2 regions of the Paenibacillus sp. S-38 genome follow, and region 2 is predicted to be linked to the other one. Evidence: riboswitches for the same ligand, from Rfam matches in the RefSeq annotation. Region 2 holds a riboswitch; the other holds the start of a gene.
The links. Region 2 has a riboswitch for cyclic di-GMP ahead of ACP26L_RS14505 (EAL domain-containing protein). Riboswitches for the same ligand answer to the same signal wherever they lie in the genome.
Positions count from the first base shown of each region.

Region 1 (7,421 bases), 2.1 Mb from region 2:
GTCGCCCCGTTCCGCTCCGGAACCGAGGAGGTCATCGCGAAGCTGCAGGCGGAGAAGCAGGCCGGCAAGGTGCAGGCGGACCTGCTGCTGCTGGCTGACAGCGTCACCTTCGAATCGCTGAAGCGGCAGGATCTGCTCGCCTTCTACAAGTCGCCGGAGGCGGCCAAGCTCCCGCAGGGCTATACCGACGGGGACGGAGCCTACACCGGCACCAAGATCATCGCCACCGTGCTCGCTGTTCATACAGGCAAGGTGACATCTCTGCCTTCTTCGTGGAAGGCGCTCACGGCGCCGGAGAACAAGAATGCGACTGTGATGCCGAGTCCGCTGTATTCCGGCGCGGCCGCTTACAATATCGGCGTGTTCACCCGGTCGGAGGGACTCGGCTGGGACTACCTCCGCAGCCTCAAGGAGGGCGGCATGACAGTCGTCAAGGGCAACGGCGCCGTGCTGAAGTCCGTCGCCTCGGGCGAGAAGTCCATGGCGATGGTGGTCGACTATCTCGTCGCGCGGGAGAAGGCCAAGGGTTCGCCGGTTGATCTCGTGTACCCGTCCGAGGGGGTGCCGGTCATCACCGAGCCGATCGCGATCGTCAAGAATACGCCGAATCAGAAGCTGGCCGAAGCGTTCGTGGACTTCGTGCTCTCGGCAGAAGGGCAGACGCTGGCCTCCAAGCTTGGTTATACGCCGCTTCGTGAAGGCGTCTCTGCCCCTCCGGGTCTGAAGGCCCTGAAGGACATCAAGGTGCTGGCCGCCAGCCCGGCAGAGCTCGTGGAAGCGAGAGAAGCGGATAAGAAGCGCTTCACCGAGGTGTTCGGCCAATAATGAAGGAATCGGATCTGCGCAGCCGTAAGGAAACGCTCCGGGGAGCACCGCTTCCTGCCGATGAGATGATCGGAGAAGGAGGTACGGGTGAGAGACTCCCGGTCCCGGGGCCAATACAAGAAAAAGAACGGCGCGGGAGACCACAGAAGGATCAAGGGAGTGGAGCAGGGAGGGTTCCGTCTGCGGGAAGCCGGCAGGAATCCACTGCGGCCTCCTTCCGGAAGGCCGGCCGCCTTCTGCTGCGGTACGCCGGCCTCGCGCTGCTGCTCCTGTTCTTCGTGCTGCCGCTGATGAAGCTCGCCGGGCTGAGCTTGACGGAAGGCGCCGGGGCCGGCTTCACGCTGCGGCACTACGAAGAGCTCCTGCGGGAGCCCCGCCTATGGAAGACGCTGAGGGACACGGCGGTCATCGTAGCCGGTGCCTCCGGTCTGTCGCTGCTCCTCGGGGCGGCTGCGGCCTGGTTCATGGCTTATACTGACCTGCGGGGCAAGGCTTGGCTGCATGCCCTGCTGCTGCTGCCGTTCCTGCTGCCGTCGTATGTGCTGACCCTCTCCTGGTCATCGCTGAACGGTACCCAAGGCTGGATCGCAGCCCTGCTGGGGATGATCCGGCCGGAGGCTGTGCCCTGGAGCATCTACAGCCATGGCGGGATCATTCTTGTGATGGGGATCCATCACTTCCCGCTCGTCTACCTGCTGACGCTGGACACCCTGCGGCGCATCCCGCGGGAGGCGGAAGAGGCTGCCCGGGCGTCGGGGCTAGGCCGATGGAAGACGCTGCTCCTCATCACGCTGCCGCTGGCGGCGCCGGGGCTGACCGGCGGAACGCTGCTGGCGTTCCTTGCGTCGCTCGACAACTTCGGCATCCCCGCTTTCCTTGGGCTGCCCGCGGGCATCTCCGTGCTGAGCACACGCATCTACGAGGAGACGGTGAGCTTCGGCCCGGCGGCGTTCCCGCGAGCTGCGTCGCTGTCCGTGCTTCTCGCGGTCATCGCCGCGGGCGGCGCTCTGCTGCAGCGGCTCTCGGTCCGCCGCAGCGGGGTGCAGGAGACGCGCGCGCCGGAGACGGCCGCCCGCCTGCACCTTGGGCGGTGGCGTCCGGCAGCTGAAGCGGCCTTCGCCGGCGGGCTGCTCCTCGTGACGGTGCTGCCGCTGCTATCGATGACCGCCACGTCGCTGAAGCGGGCCTACGGGCTTCCCTTCGGGCCGGCCAACGCCACGCTTGCGAATTACCGCTACATCCTTCTGGAGAACCCGAAGGTGTGGCGGGCGATCGGCAACTCGCTGCTGCTCTCGGGGACCGCGGCGGCGGTCATCCTGGTCCTTGGGACAGCGCTCGCCTATCTGTTCGTCCGCCGGCCCTCGGGGTGGACGAGGGCGGCGGAGCTGGGACTCGCGCTGCCCTACACGCTGCCGGGGATCGTCTTCGGACTGGCGATGATCCTGACCTGGATGGAGCCCCTGCCGGGATGGAACCCGGGGATCTACGGCTCCGGGGCGATCCTGCTCATCGCCTATATCTGCCGGTTTCTCGTGCTTCAGCTGCGGGCAGCTCTGGCGGCCTTCGCCCAGGTGGAGCCCGCTATGGAAGAAGCCGCCCGGGCGGGCGGCTCGGCACGGACCGCGGTCTGGCGCACCGTCCTGCTGCCGCTGCTGCTGCCGGGGCTGGCAGGGGGCGCGCTGCTCGTCTTCTTCACCGCGCTGACGGAGCTGACGGTCTCCGCGCTGCTCTGGTCGCCGGGGGCCGAGACGATCGGCATCGTGATTTTCGGCTTCGAGCAGGGCGGCGACACGGTCTATTCGACGGCACTGTCATCGCTCCTTGTAGTCCTGCTCGCCGCAGGCTGTGGGGTGCTGGCCGGCGTACGGTACATCGCAGGAAAGCGAGGCATCAGGAAACCATGAGCAAAGCAAATATGCTGACTGCAAGCAGGGCAGAGGCAGGGGGCGATGCCCCGGAGGCTCCTCTGATCGAGCTGCGGGGCGTCTCCAAGAGGTTCGGCCGGGACACGGCCCTTCATCCGGTAGAGCTGCGTCTGCAGCCGGGCGAATTCACAGCGGTGCTCGGTCCCTCGGGGTGCGGCAAAACGACGCTGCTGCGCCTGCTCGCCGGCTTTGAGGCCCCGAGCTCCGGTGAGATCCGGATGAACGGGGAACTCGTCGCGGGCGGAGGTTCTCTCGTGCCTCCCGAACAGAGAGGGCTCGGCATGGTGTTCCAGCATTTCGCGCTCTGGCCGCACATGACGGTGGCCGAGCATATCCGGTTTCCCCTGCGGCACCAACGGCCTCAGGATCCGGCAGCTGCGTGCGAGAATCGGGTCCGTGAGGTCATGGAGGCGCTCGGCCTCACCGACCTGGCGCACCGGAGACCGCACCAGCTCTCCGGTGGGCAGAAGCAGCGGGTGGCATTGGGCCGCGCGATTGCGGGGCGTCCCCGGCTGCTCCTGATGGACGAGCCGCTCAGCGCGCTCGATGCCCTGCTGCGGGTGGAGATGCGCCGAGAGATCCAGGAAGCGCACCGGCTGAGCGGGGCCGCGGTAGTCTACGTCACCCACGATCAGGGGGAGGCGCTCGCCATGGCGGACCGGGTGATCGTCATGAACCAGGGGCGGATCGAGCAGGAGGGAACCCCCGAGGAGGTATACCTGCGGCCGGCCACCCCGTTCACCGCCCGGTTCGTCTCCAAGGCGAACCTCATCGCGGGAAGCTGGGAAGGGAGCGGGTTCCGCCCCCATGCGGGAGGCGGAGCGGCGGTGTGGCCCTGCGCCGATATCCCGCCGGCCTTCCGGGAGCAAGGGGTGCTGCCGGCCCGGCCGGATCAGCTGATGCTCGGCCCTGCCGCGGCTGAGGGGATCCCCGCCCGGGTGACGGCGGCACAGTTCCAGGGAAGCGAATATCATTATTACGTCGATACCGGAGACGAAGTATGGGAGATTCATTCCGCGCAGCGCTGGGCCGGCGGCTCGCAGGTCACTGTGCGCTGGGGCGGCGGGGAGCGCCTGGGATGCTGAACCCGCAGGAGCTGCGTATGGGGACGCAGCACAAAGAAACCAAGGGAGCCTGGAGGGCAGTCTTCCTTGGTTTCTTTATCATCGGCCGTCGCCGGAGCAGCCAAAAAGCCGGCTTCGCAGCGGGCTTTGCTCGGGATAGCATTCCCAATCATACGGAAGCGCTGTTCACGGAAACCGCCCCGACGCCGCTTTTGCGCAGCTGGACGGTGAAGGAGGTTTCACCCGGACGGGAGTCAAAGGAGAGTACGCCGGCATGCTGCTCGACGAGCTGCTTGCAGATGGCCAGACCCAGCCCGGTCCCCGTCGTTTTGCTCGTTACGAACGGCGAGAACAGCTTGTCCCTGACATCCGGCGGGATGCCCGGGCCGTTATCCGTCACCCGGATGTACGTGTGGTCGGGGTCCTCGTAGCCCTGGATGGAGATGATCTTCGGTGCGGAGGGCTCCATGTGCTGCACCGCATCAATGCTGTTGTTGATGAGATTGATGAGCACCTGCTGCATGCCCACCTGCTGGACGCTCAGCCGGATATTCGTACCTTTCACGCCGGAGAGCAGCTCAATGCCTTCGCTGCTGAGCCGCGGTGCGACCAGGTTGACGATGCCGAGAATGAGCTCTTCCATGCCAACCTCACGGAAAGGCTCCTGCTCCTTGTTCTTGGAGAAGTTCAGGAAGTTGTTGATATGCATCTGGATCGTATTGAATTCTTCCTGGATGATCGATACATAATTCTTCACGGCACCGGCCGATTCGGCGGGAATCTTCGAGGTAAGCAGCTTCAGGAACCCGGAGATGGTCGTCAGCGGGTTGCGGATCTCATGGGCCATGCTGGCCGCCAGCTTGCCGGCCATCTGCAGCCGCTCCTTGTGCATTTGGTTCATGGCAGAATCGAGCTGCCGTTGGGAATGCTCCCAGAAGCCCGAGGAGATCACGTACTGGATCTCATCGATCCGCGCATGAATCCGCGGCATGTCGGTGACCAGTTCGTCGCCCGATACGAGCCCTTCCGTAAAGAACTCGGCAGAGACGGCCTGGAGGAGCGCACGCCACAGATGGGAGCTCTCCAGCAGATGAGTGGGCGGTGTGCTCATCGACACGTGATAACGGGTGAGCGCCGGAATCATGGGGAAGAGCGGGTGAAGCTCCAAAGGGATATGCCAGTCGTTGACCAGGTGAAAATAGGATTCGGCCGTCCGCAGCAGCTCTGCGGAATCATACCTGCCGGGATAGCGTTCTTCCACTTCGCCGACCCACTGACTGATGATGGGATTCTTTTGCGATAACAGCAATCCTTGAAGGGTAGTAGACATCCTGCCTGCATATGCTCCTTTTGTGTATCAATCCATATGGAGTTGTCTGCGGTCGATTTCATCCCGCAGCAAGCGGACGAAGCTGGGCTCCAGGTTCAGATCGAGAGCGAGGAAATAAGCCTCCAACAGATCTTCATCCGATAATTTTTCAAGGGAATGATTCAAGCTGGTAACCTCCAAAGGACAAATTCTCACGAGATCAGAAGCTTTGTTGCCAAGTGGGTGTATTGCTGTTCTGATAGTCGCTGATCACGCATGGACTGCCCCTGCAGACAGTTCAGCCGTTTGGGTTAGACTCACGGCAGCCCGGCAGCCATGGAACAAGATTGTTCGGTAGGCCCGTGGCTTTGCGTCCTCCCCTTTAGAGGAGTTTGCCTTTGTCGGAAGTTATAATTCTATTGTAGTAATTCCTTGCTGGTTTGTATAGACTCCGGAACCACTTTCGGTAGATTTCGTTTAAAAAAACTGTGGCTTTCGCTCTAAAAAACAGGTAAAAAATAGAAAAAGGTGCAACAAATGAGCGGGAGGAGGCGTTAGAAATATATGGTAAATTAAACCATATATAGAAATAAGGAGTGTGTTTTGCGGTGAAATGTTTGAAGGCTTCCCATTCCCGTACCGGTTTGCTGGGGACATCGCTGCTGCTGTCCTCCCTTTTGCTGACGGCCGCAGCCCCGAATTCAGCCCAAGCTGCAGAAGGACCGCGGCTCTTTTTGTCCTCAGCCGCCAGGCATAATGTAGTCATCGATGCGTCAGGGTCCCTGTGGTATTGGGGAAATAGGGCACAGGTCACAGGCGGAGAGACCATCGTGCTCGATAACAAGCCCGAACGGATCACGACTCTCGCCGGAGCGAAGCAGATCTCGGCTTCCGTGAAGCGGAATCTGATCCTGAAAGAGGACGGGACCGTGTGGACCTGGTCGTGCGATTGGGTGATCGACCCGAATACGAGAGAGGGAGGGTCGAAGTTTTCCGCTCCCCAGCAGATGGCTGGGTTATCCCATATCGTGAAAGTATCTGCCGGCATGTCAATGTATGCCGCGCTGGATAAGGACGGGCGGGTATGGATGTGGATCGATCCGCCCTATGGGCAAGGAGAAGCGAGCCTCGTTCCGGATGTGTCGGATGCAGTCGATATCTCGGCAGGCGGTGACCGTCTTGTCATTGTGAAGAAGGATGGGACCGTGTGGCAGTGGATGCAGTTCAAAGGCATGAACCTGAACCCTGACAAGAAATTTACTAAGGTGGAAGGACTGGAAGGGGTCGTAAAGCTGTCACAAGGCGAAGAGGCGGCCCATCATATGGCGATAGACAAGAATGGAGACGTATGGGGCTGGGGGAATAATTTGGTCAATCAGGTTGGACCTCAGACCGAACCTGTACCCGACCGGGACAAACCGGTGATCGGGAAGCCGGTCAAAATCCAAGGACTTAGTCACGTGACCGAAGTGACCACTACTTCTTTGTCCACCCTCGCCTTGAGCGAGGACGGCTCGGTATATTACTGGGGATTGAACCCGGCCTGGGCGTGGGGATCGAAAGAGAAGATGAAGTGGGATACTCCCCAACCATGGGCAGGCCTTCGAGACATTATCGCAGTAGAAGCGGGGGAGAGCCATTATCTTGCGCTTCAAAAGGATGGGACACTTTGGGCATGGGGTGAGAATCAGCTCGGCCAGCTCGGTGACGCTACGTTCCGTAAATCTATGACACCGGTGCAGGTCAAGCTGCCGTAAGCGCTGGAAACGGTAGTATGCGGCGGGAAGGCCGTGCTCCCTGTTCCAGCAAAGCATAAGCCCCTTGACCCGTCAAGGCCGGTCACACCGGTATGGCTGGTCAAGGGGCTTTTTGAAAAGTTAAGAACGATTTAGCTCGTCTTAGTTTTCCGCTTTCTGCTAAGCAATCAGGGACTCGTCCGCGAGCAAATAGTAGAACTCGCCGTCCGCTGCGTGGACTACGATGCGGCCTGCCGCGTCGGTGTCCATATCGAGCACCTCGGCAGGTGTGAGGATGCGCAGCTCGCGGGTGATGCTATGTAGGACATGATAGGTCATAAGGGCATTCTCCGTTGATCAAAGTGGACCGGACAACTGATGGCTGGCTCCGGTATGGTTCTATCATACCGGGAGCCGAGGGGGGCCTGCCAGAAGCACATCCTGGAAGCGGAACCAGCCGCTTGCCGCGTACTGGCACTGATGCACAGCTGTCAGGCATTCATCAGCTTCCGGCGATTGATGGCGGCGCACCGGTTGGGAGACAATGGAAGCCGGCAGGGAG
Region 1 covers NZ_CP187970.1:5,203,756-5,211,176, reverse strand. The annotation lists gene ACP26L_RS22905 (ABC transporter substrate-binding protein) at 1-825, shown strand, start outside; gene ACP26L_RS22900 (ABC transporter permease) at 825-2,729, shown strand; gene ACP26L_RS22895 (ABC transporter ATP-binding protein) at 2,726-3,835, shown strand; gene ACP26L_RS22890 (sensor histidine kinase) at 3,984-5,123, opposite strand; gene sda (sporulation histidine kinase inhibitor Sda) at 5,172-5,309, opposite strand; cyclic di-GMP riboswitch class I at 5,442-5,530, opposite strand; gene ACP26L_RS22880 (RCC1 domain-containing protein) at 5,732-6,880, shown strand; gene ACP26L_RS22875 (hypothetical protein) at 7,040-7,198, opposite strand.
Region 1: linked by a shared signal. The riboswitch ahead of sda (sporulation histidine kinase inhibitor Sda) and the one ahead of ACP26L_RS14505 (EAL domain-containing protein) in region 2 are both predicted to bind cyclic di-GMP.

Region 2 (7,421 bases):
TCGCCGGAATGTACTGGCCCGGCGCCACATTATACCTCGGCTGATAAGCACCCGCACGTGGATCGAGCATGAAGCGGAGCAGCAGCTCTTCCCATGTGACGGTAATCGTAAACCTTCCGCACACCGCCGGCACCCCCTTATCATATCGGTACTTCCGAGTCCCTTCCCCTTACACTATAAAACGGAGAAGAGGGCAAGTAAAGCTTGCCCCCTCCCGCATGCCGTAAGCTTAATCTTACATGAAAATGTTTCAGTTTCCCGCCTTCCCCCATTGTTCACCGCCGCTTCCTGCCGCCCGTTGTTAGGAAATTGGGGGGGAATCCATCTGCTTGAACCGCTCATACGCCAGAATCCGTTCGAACTCTTCGGCCGCCATCGGCTGTCCGTACCAGTAGCCCTGCGCACCGTCGCAGGCAAGCTCACGCAGCTTCTCCAGCTGCTCATGCCTCTCTACGCCTTCGGCTATGACCTGCATTCGGCGGCCATGCGCCAGCGAGATCAGCGCCTCCAGCATCGCCTGCCGGGCGGGACACTCTCCTAAACCGGCGATCAGCCTCCCGTCCAGCTTCAATTCATCTACAGGCACCTGCTGCAGAAACCGGAGCGATGCGGCTCCCGCCCCGAAGTCGTCCAAAGAGAGCCGGATGCCAAGGGCTTTGAGCGCGTTCAACCGGTCGCACAGCCGCCTGTCCCTGCCGCGGCCGAGCTCCTCCGTGACCTCCAGCTGCAGCCATTCCGGCTCCATGCCGGTCTCTTCCAGCGCCCCTCGCACGCCTTCCACGAAATCTTCCTCCGCCAGCTCGCGGGCCGAAATATTCACGGATATCCGCACGGCCGGATGCCCTTTCATCATCCAGCCCGCATGCTGCCGGCAGGCTTCCCGGAGCACCCACCGTCCGATGCCGGTGATCAGCCCCGACGCCTCGGCCTCCCCAATGAACTTTCGTGCGGGAAGCGTCTCGCCGTCCCGCTCCCACCGAAGCAGCGCCTCAACGGCCAGAAGGCCGCCCGTTTGCAGGGACATGACAGGCGAGTAATGCAGGAGGAACTCCTCCTGCTGAATCCCAGCTTTCAGCCGGGATTCCAGCTTCGACTGCTCGGATAAGGATTCCGCCATCTCGGGGGTGTAGAACTGAAAATTATTTTTCCCGTTCTGCTTGGCGTGGTACATCGCCGCATCCGCATGCTTCACCAGCATATGCGCACTCCCTCCGGCGGACGGATAGAGCGCTATGCCGATGCTCGGGGTCACCGACATCACCCGTCCGGCGTAAGTAAAGGGTTCGGCCAGCGCCTCAATCATCCTTACGGCGATTCGTGAGGCGGTCCCCGGAGTGATCCCGGTAAGCATAACGATGAACTCGTCGCCTCCCTGGCGGGAAACCAGGTCTTCTTCACGCACACAGTGCAGCAGCCGCTCCCCCACTTCCTGAAGCAGCATATCCCCGCAGTCATGCCCGAATGTATCGTTAATCGTCTTAAACCCGTCCAGATCCAGAAACATGACGCCCAGATGGCCAGGCCCGACTTCGGCCCTTGCGATGGCGGAGGACAGCTTTTCCTGCAGATAGGAACGGTTGAACAACCCCGTCAGCGGATCCCGGAGCGCCAACTGCCGGATGTGTTCCTCCGCCTTCTGCCGTTCGGTAATATCCCTGACGAACACGGTGAACACAGGCTTTCCATACTCCTTCGCCCGCGTCATGCTGATTTCGAGAGGAAAGGAAGTTCCGTCGGCGTGCCAGCCCGTCGTCTCGATGCGGCTGTCCAGCAGAGTGCGGATTTGGTGTTCGACGGAGATAAGGGAGCTTGACCCTCGTTCCCCGTCCGGCGCATCCGATGCGGGCGGCTCCGGCCTGCCTCTACCCGCGGGAAGCTCAAGAAGATCCGTGAGCACCAGCGTCCTGAGCTCCTCCCGTGCATATCCGAACATCCGGCCCATGGCCGGGTTGCATTCCATAATGCTCCCCTGATGATCCACCATCAGGATGCCATCCAGCGCGGATTCCAGTACAGCCAGCTTGACGGCCTCTCCTTCACGGTAGCGTCTGTCGAGAAAGTAGCCCCGGATCACAACAATGCTGAGCAGAAAAATAATGCAGTTTCCGAGAATAATCCCGAGCATATCATCCTGAAGCTTGGGGGAGCGGAGCCTCTCGTGCAGGTGCCCCGCACGGCCGAACGTCATGGCTGCCATACTGAGATAATGGAGTCCGGCAATCGCTCCTCCCATCATCGCCGCTCCGAGCATACGCCGGAGATAAGATGTCCTCGCGCTTCCCGCGGCTTGGGTACGAAACGACACAAACACAGCACCGGTCGTCCCAGCCAGCCCAATGGCAGCCCCAAGCAGCAGCAGTAATCCGTAATCATGAGCACCGCTCATCCCCATAGCGGCAATTCCTATGAAGTGCATCCCTGTCACGCCTATGAACAAGAGAAGGGCGCCGGCCCCGAGATTCCGGATTCCCGGAACGGGGCGAGTGGCATAGGACAAACCGCCCCAGGAAGCCGCAACGGCAAAGCTGGCAGAGAGGAGCATCAACCGGATGTCATAGCCGACAGCCGCGGTCTGTTCATTGGCCAGGATAGCCACAAAATGCATGGCCCAGATGCCGGTGCCGAGGATCACCCCCGCGGCCCCGAGGGATAGAATGCGGATCCGCCCCGCAGCGCCCCCGAGCCTGCGGGCCAGATCGAACGCCGAATAGGCGGACATGAAGGCGATAAGAAACGATAGGAGAACGAGATAGACATTGTAAGTTCCAGACATGATGAGCCCTCCAAACGGGGTAGGATGAGGCGGCAGATAAAGATCAATGGAAGAGAGTCCTTGCGTGGATCCGAACCAAATCAAAAAAGCCACCCTTCGGTAAGAGCAGCCGTCGATCTTGAACCTATCACCGGAAAGCACCGGAAAGAACGGTTTTACTTTCGGTAACCCAGCGGTCATTGCCCGGTGTTCCAGATTTGGAATCCTGACGGGCTTTAGATCTGTGGCTTTGCGTCCCCACCTTTCAATGGGTTTGCCTTTATCGTGATATGTAAGTGAGTAGTTCTTTATAACCTATAGTAGCATGACAAAAGCGGATTAGTCTATCGCTTTTATCCTAGTTTTTGAAGAATTTTATAGATCTTTCGAATCATATGGAAAGTTTTATGACAAATTAAAAAAGAAAGCTGCCCTCCTAAGGAGAGCAGCTGCCGAGTACCTGTTCCATCATAAAATTGGGCTACACGATAAAGTTCTGATTCTCGATATTATTGGTGACGGTCGTCGATCCGGCCTGGGAAGAAGCGCCCTGCTCGGAGCCCTGCGATTTGTTTCCGCCGCTCTTCATCATGGACTGAATGCGGTCTACGACTTGCGGAGCCGAATCGATCAGCCGCTCCAGCAGATGCGTCTGGTTATCGAGCGGAACAATCTTCACGCCCTGTTTGCCCACTACGAGAAAAGCAATCGGCGTAATGGAGACACCGCCGCCGCTGCCGCCCCCGAAGGGAAGCGCCACCTGGGCATTGTGGGATTCATGACGGGAGAGACTCGGTACGGCCGGATCCTCGGTTGTAACGAATTCGCTGCCTCCGGCTGCAAACCCGAAGCCTACCTTACTGATCGGCATAATCACGCTGCCGTCCGGCGTCTCAACGGGATCACCGACAATCGTATTCACGTCGACCATTTCTTTGATGTTTTCCATGGCCGTTTTCATAAGACCTTGAATCGGATGTTCTGTCATCGCTGTTCCCTCCTGATCAGAAGTAGTGTAGACTGACTAGCCATTCGTTAGGCTTCCCTTGATGCAGCGCACGTATTCGGCTTAATACGGGCTTTGGACTTCGCTGCCATCACCGGTTGACTCATGGGTACACCTGCAGTTATGACGGCAGAAGCACGTTCCGCCAAGCCTTGAGCCCACCCTTGACTTTCAGGATCCGCAGGAGAAGCTGAAAGCCCGCCAGCATGACATAAACCATCCGCACCCGAAAGGTGCATGTCCCTTCCACCGCAATCAAGGTTTGATTGAAGGCGGGTATAACCGCCAGCCGCGGCTGACCGTCAAGGGGAATGTAGCGGAACAGCAGCCCAAGGATAGAGGTTTTGATCCCCCAGAACGCTCCTGCCAGAAACGCGGTTTCGGCGGCATCGCCAATGCCGACTGTGGTTCTCCAATCCATCTGGGTGCACCTGACACGGGCGAGCATCTGACGCAGCCAGTCATTGAATTGAAAGCAGTTCTGAAGCAGGATTCTGATGTTCTCGTACGCCCTTCTCATCATCTCGGGACCGATGTTTCCCATCGCTTCGCCAAGAAGGCTGCCCGCATTGGCATTGACCTGCTTGGCTTGAATCTCGAAGCCTTTCTTCAGGCTCTGAAAGCGGACGATCGGAATGACGAATTTGAGATTCACCAGGCCGAACAGCGCCTTGGCATGAATGGTAATCTCATCATCTTTACCTATATGGCTGAACAGGATCCGCAGGTTCACCTGACTCAGCACCAAAGCCGCGAGTACAATGGCCGCCAGGCCGGCGGCAGCCCAAACCCATATCATTGGAATGGTTTCCTCCTCTGCCGCAGTTGGTACGAATACGGCAAAAAACTCCCGGTTCCAGAAGCGGTCCGCTTCTTTTCCACAGGAGTTAGTGTGACCCTAATCTGTCAAAGCCATGCGCCTAGCCCGATCCCTGGCCAAGCGTCAGTTCATCGAATGTAATCTGCTGACCCTCAAGCTTCTCAAAGAGAAGACGCGTCTCTTCCTCAAGATTCTCATCATCTTCGAAGAGCGTCGTCTCGGGCAGATCGGCTATCGAACCGAGGGCAAAATAATCGAGGAAGGCCTTCGTCGTTCCATACAGGATGGGCCGTCCTGGGGCATCCGCCCTGTCGACCTCCTGGATGAGGTCCTTTGAAACCAGCGTCTGAAGAGCCCGCTCGGCTTTGACGCCGCGTATCTCCTCGATCTCCACCCGGGTAATCGGCTGTTTGTAAGCGACAATCGCCAGCGTTTCCAGGGCAGCTTGCGAGAGGGAAGAACGGGATGGCGAATGGGCCAGCCGCTCGAAGTAGGGGGCATGCTCAGGGACCGTCGTGAGCTGGAACGTTCCGGCGAGCTCCACGATCTGAATTCCCCGCTTCGTCCGCTTCAAGTCTTTCTGCAGGTCCTTCACCAGCTCCCTGACAAAAGCGGCATCATGTTCCAGTACCTCAGCCAGCTGCTTGGCGTTCAGTCCCTCGTCCCCCGCCACAAACAGCAAGCCTTCAATAACTGATTTCATCTGCCCAGAATCCATTCGCCGTTCCATCCTCTCTTGCCTGTATCACAATGTCGTCAAACAGCTTGTGCTGATAGCACGTTATCCTCTTCACCTTCATGAGCTCCAGGAGAGCCAGGAAGGTCACTACAATGGAGTCCTTCGACGCCTCCTGCTCGAGCAGCCTGGAGAAAAACACGGGTCCGCGCTCACGGGCGAGCAAGTCCACGACCTGGAACATCCGGTCCTTCACGGAGATCTCATCCTTGCGGATCCTCGCCACGCTGCTGCGGCTCTCCATCCGGCGGAGCGCCTTCCGGAAGGCGCGTACGAGATCGGCCACATGCAGCCCTTCCACCGGATTCTCGGGGAGAACCGGGGTATAAGGCGTCAGGTCCTCGGGCTCCCGCGTATAGATCAGGCTGCGCTCGGCCTCCTTGTCCCGGAGGTGCTCGGCGATCGCCTTGTATTTGCGGTATTCGATCAGCTTCGCGACGAGCTCGGCGCGCGGATCGTAATCCTCGTCCTGCAGGTAATCGTCAAACTCGAGATCGAGCACCGGCGGCTTCGGCAGGAGCATTTTGCTCTTGATGGAGAGCAGGGTCGCCGCCATAACGAGAAACTCGCTGGTGACCTCGAGCTCCAGCTCCTGCATCGCCCCAAGGTATTCCATATACTGATCGGTAATGTCCTTAATCGGAATGTCGTAGATATCGACTTCCGCCTGATCTATCAAGTGAAGCAGCAAATCAAGGGGGCCCTCGAAGGTTTCCAGCTTTACCGTGACTTTCACTTGTGGTCTGTTCCCCCTTACTGCCCAGGAACTGTGGCTTCGTTACTTCGCGAATTGCTTGGTGAGGTTGGCCATCTCAATGGCGCTTGCCGCAGCTTCCCAGCCCTTGTTGCCGGCCTTCGTGCCCGCACGCTCAACCGCCTGTTCGATGGAGTCAGTCGTCAGCACGCCGAAGATCGTAGGTACGCCGGTCTTCAGGGCGATCGCCGCCACGCCTTTGGCTGCCTCGCTGCAGACATAGTCAAAGTGAGGCGTGCTTCCCCGGATGACCGCACCGAGGGTGATGACGGCATCATACCGGCCGCTCTCCGCCATCTTCTGGGTGATCAGCGGAATTTCGAAGGCGCCCGGCACCCAGGCAATCTCAATCTCGTCCTCCTGCACGCCATGGCGCTTCAGCGCATCAAGCGCGCCTCCGAGCAGCTTATTCGTAATGAATTCATTGAACCTTCCTACCACAATACCGTAACGCAGTCCCTGAGATACCAAATGTCCTTCGTATACTTTCGCCATATGTCTCCAACTTCCCTTCCCTGTAGGAACAAATTTTTAGATGTTAAATTCAAGCAGATGACCGAGCTTGCTGCGCTTGGTTTGCAAGTAGCCCGTATTGTCCTCATTCTCCTGCATTTGCAGAGGTACTCTCTCGATTACCTGAAGGCCGTAGCCTTCCAATCCCCGAATCTTGCGGGGGTTGTTCGTCATGAGCCGGATCTGGCCCACACCAAGATCCCGGAGTATCTGTGCGCCGATGCCGTAATCGCGCAGGTCCGCCGCAAAGCCGAGCTGCAGATTCGCATCGACCGTATCGAGCCCCGTTTCCTGCAGTTTGTAGGCTTTGAGCTTATTGATCAGCCCGATCCCGCGGCCCTCCTGGCGCATATAGAGCAGCACGCCTTCGCCCGCTTCGTCGATCTGCTTCAGCGCGGCGGCCAGCTGGGGTCCGCAGTCGCACCGGTGCGAATGGAACACGTCGCCGGTGAGGCACTCCGAGTGCACACGAACGAGCGTCGGCCGGCTGTTGTCGATACTGCCCTTCACCAGGGCGACATGCTCCTTGCCGTCCACATCGTTGGTATAGGCTACGGCTTTGAACACGCCGAAGTCCGTTGGCATCCGCACTTCCACCTCGCGCTGGACCAGTTTTTCCTTCTGGTTGCGGTAGGCAATCAGATCCTGAATCGTGATCAGCTTCAGGTCGTGCTTCCTCGCAATTTCGATCAGCTGGGGAACGCGGGCCATCTCGCCGTCTTCTTTAATCACCTCGCAGATGACCCCTGCCGGATACGAACCGCACAGACGGGCCAGATCCACGGCCGCTTCCGTGTGGCCGGCGCGGCGAAGAACGCCGCCCTTGCGCGCCACAAGCGG
Region 2 covers NZ_CP187970.1:3,147,120-3,154,540, reverse strand. The annotation lists gene ACP26L_RS14510 (SOS response-associated peptidase) at 1-124, opposite strand, end outside; gene ACP26L_RS14505 (EAL domain-containing protein) at 302-2,773, opposite strand; cyclic di-GMP riboswitch class I at 2,934-3,041, opposite strand; gene ytfJ (GerW family sporulation protein) at 3,234-3,740, opposite strand; gene ACP26L_RS14495 (DUF2953 domain-containing protein) at 3,880-4,557, opposite strand; gene scpB (SMC-Scp complex subunit ScpB) at 4,679-5,296, opposite strand; gene ACP26L_RS14485 (segregation and condensation protein A) at 5,265-6,050, opposite strand; gene ribH (6,7-dimethyl-8-ribityllumazine synthase) at 6,093-6,563, opposite strand; gene ACP26L_RS14475 (bifunctional 3,4-dihydroxy-2-butanone-4-phosphate synthase/GTP cyclohydrolase II) at 6,600-7,421, opposite strand, start outside.